Regions from separate parts of the Nonomuraea sp. 3-1Str genome, predicted to be linked through region 1. Evidence: riboswitches for the same ligand, from Rfam matches in the RefSeq annotation. Region 1 holds a riboswitch; the other holds the start of a gene.
The links. A riboswitch is a leader RNA that binds a small molecule or an ion and turns the genes downstream of it on or off. The one in region 1 is predicted to bind cyclic di-AMP.
Positions count from the first base shown of each region.

Region 2: linked by a shared signal. The riboswitch ahead of MTP10_RS30350 (hypothetical protein) and the one ahead of MTP10_RS09930 (C40 family peptidase) in region 1 are both predicted to bind cyclic di-AMP.

Region 1 covers NZ_JALHBK010000004.1:247,869-252,285, forward strand. The annotation lists gene serA (phosphoglycerate dehydrogenase) at 1-890, shown strand, start outside; gene MTP10_RS09925 (hypothetical protein) at 1,210-1,332, shown strand; gene MTP10_RS09930 (C40 family peptidase) at 1,507-2,208, opposite strand; cyclic di-AMP (ydaO/yuaA leader) riboswitch at 2,210-2,355, opposite strand; gene MTP10_RS09935 (3-isopropylmalate dehydrogenase) at 2,454-3,500, shown strand; gene MTP10_RS09940 (branched-chain amino acid aminotransferase) at 3,688-4,417, shown strand, end outside.
Region 2 covers NZ_JALHBK010000023.1:147,587-152,003, forward strand. The annotation lists gene MTP10_RS30335 (DUF1232 domain-containing protein) at 1-163, opposite strand, end outside; gene MTP10_RS30340 (aldo/keto reductase) at 470-1,330, shown strand; gene MTP10_RS30345 (DUF5302 domain-containing protein) at 1,404-1,607, shown strand; cyclic di-AMP (ydaO/yuaA leader) riboswitch at 1,792-1,928, shown strand; gene MTP10_RS30350 (hypothetical protein) at 2,117-2,932, shown strand; gene MTP10_RS30355 (alpha/beta hydrolase) at 3,197-4,036, shown strand; gene MTP10_RS30360 (hypothetical protein) at 4,056-4,417, opposite strand, start outside.

The DNA.
Region 1 (4,417 bases):
GCATCGTCGACGAGGCGGCGCTCTACACCGCGATCAAGGAGGGTCGCGTGGCGGGCGCCGGCATCGACGTCTTCGCCAAGGAGCCCTGCACCGACAGCCCCCTGTTCGAGCTCGACCAGGTCGTCGTGACGCCGCACCTCGGCGCCTCCACGCACGAGGCCCAGGAGAAGGCCGGCACCCAGGTGGCGCGCAGCGTGAAGCTGGCGCTGGCGGGCGAGTTCGTGCCCGACGCGGTCAACGTCCAGGGCGGCGCCGTCGCCGAGGACGTCAAGCCGGGCCTGCCGCTCGCCGAGAAGCTCGGTCGCGTCTTCACCGCCCTGGCCGGCGAGGTGGCCACCAAGCTCGACGTCGAGGTGCGCGGCGAGATCGCCTCGCAGGACGTGCGGGTGCTGGAGCTGGCCGCGCTCAAGGGCGTCTTCACCGACGTGGTCGAGGACTCCGTGACGTACGTCAACGCGCCGCTGCTGGCCAAGGACCGCGGCGTCACGGTGGAGCTGGTGACCAGCTCCGAGAGCCCCGACTGGCGCAACGTCGTCACCGTGCGCGGCGTGCTGGCCGACGGCCGGCAGGTCTCCGTGTCCGGCACGCTGTCCGGCCCGCGGCAGATCACGAAGATCGTCGAGGTCAACGGCTACGAGATGGAGATCGAGCCGACCGAGCACCTTTCGTTCTTCACCTACACCGACCGGCCCGGCGTGGTCGGCGTCGTGGGCCGCCTCCTCGGCGAGCACGGCGTCAACATCGCCTCGATGCAGGTGGCCCGTGACGTCAAGGGCGGCAAGGCGCTGATCGCGCTGACCGTCGACACGGCCATCCCGGCCGACGTGGTCGAGCAGATCGTCGCCGAGATCGGCGCGGACAGCGGCCGCTCGGTCGACCTCGACGGCTGACGGACCGTCCCCTTCCCGAAGACCGCCGCCGGACAGCACCTGTCCGGCGGCGGTCGTTTTTGTCTCACGATGCGAGATATTAGGACGTCCTAGGAGACAGCCGGGAGACCGGAAGGTACATTGCTAGCAATGCGCCAGGTTCTCGTACTCATTACCTGCCGCGGCGGGGCCTGTTAGGGCAGGCCGGCGACCCGCCGCGGTGTGGCGTCGCGTCGGCCGTCAGTCCCATCGCCTGGTCCGTGTTCCCGTGCCGCGAGCTCATGCTCGGCCGGGATTCGACTCCCGTCTGTACGACGCCCCGCGAAACGAGATGAACCACATGTATGAGATGTACTCCTGGAACGGTGCCGAGGAGCGCGACGACGAGGCGGCCGAGGCCGTGCAGACCGCGCTGGACCGCCGCGACAACGGCGGCGCCCCGCAGGCCGCCGACCAGCGCTGACCTTCCCCGGCCGCTCCTGACTCGGCCGGCTGTTTCCTGACCCGGCCGGCCGGTCCCTGACCCTGTCCTGATCCCCGTCATGCCGGTGGGCCGGGCGCGAGCTCCGGCCGCGCCCGGCCCACCGGCAGTGGGTCACAGGACAGGTGTCACTTGATGGGCGTCACTTGATGGGTGTCACAGGATGGTGGCCGCGGGGATGTTGGCCGGGGCGGGGGTCTTGCGCTCGGCCTTCATGGCGGCCCACGCCTTGACGCCCTTGGGGTCGGGGCGGACGGCGCCGACGAAGGAGGCGCGGCGCCAGGCCGACAGGCGCTCCACCTTGACCACGTCACCCGTCTGCGGGGAGTGCACCATGTACCCGGGCTTGGAGATCATCCCGACGTGCCCGAGGTTGTGGAAGAAGACGAGGTCGCCGGGCTTGAGGTTCTTCCAGGAGATCTTCCGGGAGAACGCCCGGTACTGCTCCGCCGCGGTCCGGGGGAGCTGGATGCCGGCGTGCTGGTAGGCCTTCAAGGTCAGGCCGGAGCAGTCGTAGCCCTTGCGGGTGGTGCCGCCCCACACGTACGGGGTGCCGCGTTTGTCGAGGGCGAACTTGAGTGCCCGTTTCCAGGCGGGGAGAGGGGTCTTCTTGTCGCGGGCGGCTTGGACGTCCGCGGCGGTCAACATGACGATCGGCGAGGTCAGGCGGGCCGTCGTGGTCTCCTCCTTGGCGCTGCCCGGCAGCGAGGAGGACGCGTTCTGGAACGTTCCAGAAGTGATGGGGGGAAGGGGGGTGCTTTGCCGCGACGGCTGGGAGGAGGCGAGGGAGGCGCTGGCCGGGGCGGCGAGCGCGACCCCTGCGGTCGCGACGGCGGCGAGCATGGCGATGCGAGACACGAAGGTCCTTCCATACGGCCTACCGGGTTAGCTGACGGGCTCGGGCCTGGAAGTGGCCCTACGGCGGTGACCTGCCGATTCGCCCCGAAAAGGGGAATGGGTCCCCGGCTCCACGCAACTGCTGCGCGGATTCGGCTCGACGGACTCTAACGAAACGGTCAAACGACCGCAATACCTGGCAAAACGGATGTCCGGTACGTGAGATGGTGTGTTCGGCAGTCGAGACGAGCCGGTAGGGTACGGCCATGGATTCGCGCGACATTCGCCTGGCAGTGATCCCTGGGGACGGCATCGGCACCGAGGTCGTGACCGAAGGGCTCAAGGTGCTCGAAGCCGTCGGCACGAAGATCGAGGCCACCCACTACGATCTCGGCGCCGCCCGCTACCACCGCACCGGCGAGACCCTGCCCGACTCCGTCCTGGAGGAGCTGCGCGGCTACGACGCGATCCTGCTCGGCGCCGTCGGCGACCCCAGCGTGCCGCCGGGCATCCTGGAGCGCGACCTGCTGCTGCGCCTGCGCTTCGTCTTCGACCACTACGTCAACCTGCGCCCGGTCAAGCTCTACCCGGGAGTGGAGACGCCGCTGGCCCGCGCCGGCGCCGAGGACATCGACATGATCGTCATCCGCGAGGGCACCGAGGGCCTGTACGCGGGCACGGGCGGCGTGATGCGCGGCGGCACCCCGCACGAGATCGCCACCCAGGAGTCGCTCAACACCGCCCACGGCGTGGAGCGCGTGGTGCGCTACGCCTTCGCCAAGGCGCAGTCGAGGCCGCGCAAGAAGCTCACGCTCATCCACAAGACCAACGTGCTGACCTACGCCGGAGACCTCTGGCAGCGCACGGTCAACCGGGTGGCCGAGGAGTTCCCCGAGGTCACGACCGACTACAGTCACATCGACGCGGCCTCGATGTTCTTCGTCACGCAGCCCGAGCGGTTCGACGTGATCGTCACCGACAACCTCTTCGGTGACATCATCACCGACCTGGGCGCGGCGATCGCGGGCGGCATCGGCCTGGCCGCCAGCGGCAACATCAACCCCGAGCGCACCGCGCCCAGCATGTTCGAGCCGGTCCACGGCAGCGCGCCCGACATCGCGGGCCAGGGCAAGGCCGACCCGACCGCGACGATCCTGTCCGTCGCCATGCTCCTCGACCATCTCGGCCTGCACGCCGAGGCCACCAAGGTGGAGCAGGCCGTCGCCGACGACATCATCGAGCGGCTGAGCGGCGGGGCGAGCCGGACGACCGGCGAGATCGGTGACGACATCACCGCGCGAGTATCGGGCTAGGGCCGCCCCAGCTCCGTAAGCGCCTGGCGGTCCGAACCGGACCTGCCAGGCGCTTTTCGCATGTTCGGGGTCATACCATCCCAGTGACCCCTTGCCATCCCAAATAGCGAGACACTAGGAAGTACGTGGAGTGCCGGCGCGCAGTGCCGCCGGCATCACCGAGTCGTAGAGAGAAGGACCAATCGTCATGACCATCGCTCAGAAGCTCAGCTTCGACGTGCAGCTATCCGACCACGCTCGCACCGCGGCGGAGCGCGAGCAGGTACTGGCGAGTCCGGGCTTCGGGCAGACCTTCACCGACCACATGATCTCCATCCAGTACACCGAGGGCGAGGGCTGGCACGACGCGCGGCTCCAGCCGTACGGGCCGCTCTCCCTCGACCCGGCCACGGCGGTCTTCCACTACGCGCAGGAGCTGTTCGAGGGGCTCAAGGCGTACCGGCAGATCAACGGCTCCGTCGTGACGTTCCGGCCGTACGCCAACGCGGCCCGCTTCAACCAGTCGGCGGTGCGCATGGCGATGCCGGAGCTGCCCGAGGAGACGTTCGTCGAGTCGCTGGAGCAGCTCGTGCAGGCCGACCGCGAGTGGGTGCCGACCGCCGAGGGGCACAGCCTCTACCTGCGGCCCTTCATCATCGCCACCCAGGTCGGGCTGGGCGTCAACTACCCGTCGCGCACCTACACGTACATGGTGATCGCCTCGCCGGCGGCCTCGTACTTCAGCGGCGGCGTCAAGCCCGTCTCGGTGTGGCTGTCCACCGAGTACACCCGCGCCGCCCCCGGCGGCACCGGCTTCGCCAAGTGCGGCGGCAACTACGCCGCCGCGTTCGTCGCCCAGCGCCAGGCCGTGGAGAACGGCTGCGACCAGGTGGTGTGGCTCGACGCGGCCCAGCACGCGTACGTCGAGGAGATGGGCG
Region 2 (4,417 bases), on a different contig from region 1:
GGTTGCTCCGGAGCCTGCGGACGGCGGTCAGGCAGTCGGGGATGAACGCGGCGAGGTCCCGCGCGAGCCCGGGCGGCAAGCGGCGCGCCAGCAGGACGAGCACACCCCACGTGGCCGCCACGCACACGACGGTGACCGCCAGCCCGATCAACCAGCCACGCACGACGTTCCGCCCTCTTTCGAGCCGTGGCGATCACCGCCCGGCCTCCGCACGACCTCACATCACTGTACGGCGACTCCCCGGCACGCCCGCCCCCGTCCGCACACCCGACGGGTCCACGTGCCCGCCCGCGACCGTCCGCCACCGGGCCCACGTGCCCGCCCGACGACCGTCCGCCACCGCGTCCACGTGCCCGCCTCGTGCGTGGCACCCGCGCCCCGGGCGCCGGACCACAAGCGTCACCCCCGGCTGGCGAAACCGGTAGGGTCGCCTTCCTCTTTCGGTCGCCCCAGGGGGAGGATGGTCCGCATGAACACGCGACCACTCGGACAAACCGCCGTCAGCTCCATCGGTCTCGGCGCGATGCCCATGTCGGTGGCCGGGCACATGCCCGACGAGGCCCAGTCGATCCGGACGATCCACGCGGCGCTCGACGCCGGCGTGACGCTGATCGACACGGCCGACGCCTACACGCCCGCGTCCGACGAGGTGGGTCACAACGAGCGGCTGGTCGCCAAGGCGCTCGCGAGCTGGGGCGGTGACGGCGACGCGGTGCTGGTGGCGACCAAGGGCGGTCACACGCGGCCCCCGGACGGCGGCTGGGCCGTGGACGGACGACCGTCGTACCTGGTCGAGGCGTGCGAGCGGTCCCTGAAGGCCCTGGGCGTGGAGGCGATCGGCCTCTACCAGCACCACCGGCCCGACCCGGCCGTGCCGTACGAGGAGACGATCGGCGCGCTGCGCGACCTGCTCGACGCCGGCAAGATCCGGATGGCGGGCATCTCCAACGCGAACCCGCGCCAGATCAGGATCGCCTACGACATCCTCGGCGGCCGGCTGGCGAGTGTGCAGAACCAGTACTCGCCCGCGTTCCGCTCCAGCGAGCCCGAGGTGGACCTGTGCGAGGAGCTGGGCGTGGCGTTCCTGCCGTGGTCGCCGCTGGGCGGGATCAGCGCGGCGGGGCGGCTCGGCGGCGCGCACGAGGGGTTCGCCAGGGTGGCCGAGCAGCGCGGGGTGTCTCCGCAGCGGGTCTGCCTGGCCTGGGAGCTGGCGCGCAGCCCGGTCGTGGTCCCGATCCCGGGGGCGAGCCGGCCGGAGAGCATCCTCGACTCGGTGGCGGCGGCGGACCTGGTCCTGACCTCCGAGGAGCTCGCCGCTCTCGGCGGCTGAGGAGGCCCGCCGGTTTCGCGCGGCGGGTTCGGGCGTGCGAAGCTTTGAATGTCCCCAACACCAGGAGGTCCTCATGACGGAAACACCGGAGCCGGAAGCCAGCGAAGCAACTCCCGAGGACGAGTTGAAGCGCAAGTTCCGTGAGGCGCTGGAGCGCAAGCGTGCCCGGCAGGCCGACTCGGGCGCTGGTGGCAGGGGCGGCGACGCTTCCAAGATTCACGGCGCTCACGGACCGGCCGCCAGCAAGCGTTCCTTCCGGCGCAAGAGCGGAGGCTGAGGCGTCCGGAGCACGGGCTGAGACCTGGTTTCCTGGAGGGGTACGGCATGCCGTACCCCTCTTTTTCTTTGCCTGAAAGGTAGATCTTCGCCCGATTTATGGGCTTACCTTTGCTTTTGTCCGGTTTGCTGGCTAGAGTCAAGCGCATTCCGGTCAGTGACCTAGCCCTTCGAGAGGAAGCGGCGGCTGACCGGCGCCGAATCCCGCACCGCGCGGGAACCGGGGACCCACTTCTGGGGTGAATCCGGCCGCACCTGGCCGGTAGGGCATCTCCACGTCCGAACCCGTCAGCTAACCCGGTAGGCGAGATGGAGAGGACAAGACTTCATGCGCTACCGCGTACCCCCGGACGGGGCAGTGTCACCAGCCGCCTCCTGAGCGGCACCCGTTCCCCCTGACCTTCTCTCGCGCTCTCGCGTAGCGCCCGTTCGGCGTTCTGCCCGGCTACGCGTCCCCATCTCTTCGGAGCGCGCCCCTCTGTACCCCCACGTAAAGGACTTTTTCAACACATGTCCGAACGACTTGGCATGCGTTCCTTCAGCCTCTTCACGGCGGCCGTACTCGGCGCGCTCACCATCGGCGCCGGCACCACGGCCGCGCACGCCGACACCGACGAAGGCCGGCAGGTTCTCCTCAAGGGCTCGACCACCGCCTCCTACTTCTGGGACGACTCCTCCGGCCGCGCCGGTGACACCGGCCTGCCGGCCAGCGGCAAGCCCATGCAGAAGGGTCTGGCAGCCAGCCCCAGCTGGCCGCTCATGACCGAGGGCTACGTCATGTACAAGGGCAAGAAGGCCCCCTTCTTCGTCGGGGACCGCGGCCCGGGCGTGCCCTCCAGCAGCGGCGTCATGCTCGACCTCGACGCCAAGACCTTCGCCCAGCTCACCGGCGGCCGCTTCAACTCCAGCACGCTCGGTGTGGACGGTGTCGGCGGCCAGGGCCACATCAAGGTGAGCTACGTCATCACCAAGTGGGGCAACGGCGCGGGCAAGAAGAACCACCCGGTCGCCTTCTCCACCGGTGCCTGGCGTCGCGTCGACCACAACCCGGCCAAGCCGCCGGTGCTGGCCGAGGACAAGTCCACCACTCCGGAGGAGTCCGGCGCCGGATCCGCGGGCAAGGGCACCTCCGTCTCGTCCCGTGACAAGGACGACGCAGGCGTGGTGAACGCCTCCGAGACCACCACCCGCACCGAGGCCCGCGACGCCGCCTCCGGCGACGAGGGTCTGAGCACCTCGGCCAGCCTCGCCCTGGTGGGCGTGGCCGCGGTCGGCGGCGGCCTGTACCTCGGCCGCGACCGCCTGCGCAAGCTCGTCCAGCGCTGACCGCCCGGCCCGCATGCCGCCCCCTCAGGCGGCACACGGGCCGGCACCCGACCATCGGCCGGGTCCGGACGCCACCCCGTCCGGTCCGGCCTCCCCCGGGGGCCTGCCTGCCTCTCCATCCAGGCCCCCACCTCGCCACCCCGTTCCGGAACCGCCGCCGCCCCGGCGGTTCCGGGACGGGGTGCGCGCATTTCCGCGCACACGGGTCCCCGCGTGGGGGCTTTACCGGCCCGCGATCCGAATGTCATTCTGTTTCTCGTGACCATGCGAGCGAAGGCCAACGGCATCGAGATCGCCTACGACAGCTTCGGCACGGCCGGGGGCCGTCCCCTCCTCCTCGTCATGGGCCTCGGCGCCCAGCTCATCCACTGGGACGACGACCTGTGCCACCTCCTCGCCGAGCAGGGGCACCACGTCGTCCGCTTCGACAACCGCGACGCGGGCCTGTCGACGCACCTGCACGACCTCGGCCAGCCCGTGCTCGGGGGCCCGGCGCCGTACCTGCTGGACGACATGGCCGACGACGTCGCCGGGCTGATGGACGCGCTCGGCTGGAGCGCCGCCCACGTGGTGGGCGCCTCGATGGGCGGCATGATCGCCCAGACGCTGGCCATCCGGCATCCCGGCCGGGTGCTCACGCTCACCTCCATCATGTCCACGCCCGGCTCGCGGGTCGCCCCTCCCACGCCGGCGGCGAGCGCGGTGCTGCTGGCCACGCCGCCCGCCGGGCGCGAGGAGGTGGTCGCGCGGGCCCAGGACGCCTGGGAGGTGATCGGCTCACCCGGCTTCGAGCCGGACCGCGCGCGCATCGCGGACGTGGCCGCCCGCGCGTTCGACCGCTGCTTCGACCCGCCGGGCACCGCACGCCAGCTCGCGGCCATCATGGCCTCCGGCGACCGCACCGAACGGCTGCGCCGGCTCGACGTGCCGGCGCTCGTGGTCCACGGCGAAGCCGACCAGCTCGTCCCCCTCGCGGGCGGCCGGGCCACCGCCGAGGCCATCCCCGGCGCCAGGCTGCTGACCTTCCCCGGCATGGGCCACGACCTGCCGCGTCCGCTCTGGCCGGACCTCGTCGCCGCGATCGCCAAGCTGACCGCCGGATGACCCCGCCGGCGCCGCCCGGCTAGACGTCCAACTTCTCCTCGATGGAGCGGAGCTGGTGCCTGGCCATCGCCAGGTTGGCCCGGGCCCGGTCCAGGGCCAGGTAGAGGAACAGGCCCTTGCCGCCGCGCCCGCTGATGGGCCGGATGATGTGGTACTGCGAGCCGAGCGTGATCAGGATGTCCTCGATCGTGTCCTTGAGCCCGAGCGAGTCCATCGTGCGGAGCTTGGCCTTGACCACCTCGGTGTTGCCGGCGCCCGCGACCTGGAGGTCAAGCTCCTTGGAGCCGCCGAGCGAGCCCAGCGTCATGCCGCTGCCGTGGTCGACGACCGCCGCCCCGATGGAGCCGTCGATCGTCATCATCTCCTTGAGAGAGACGTCCA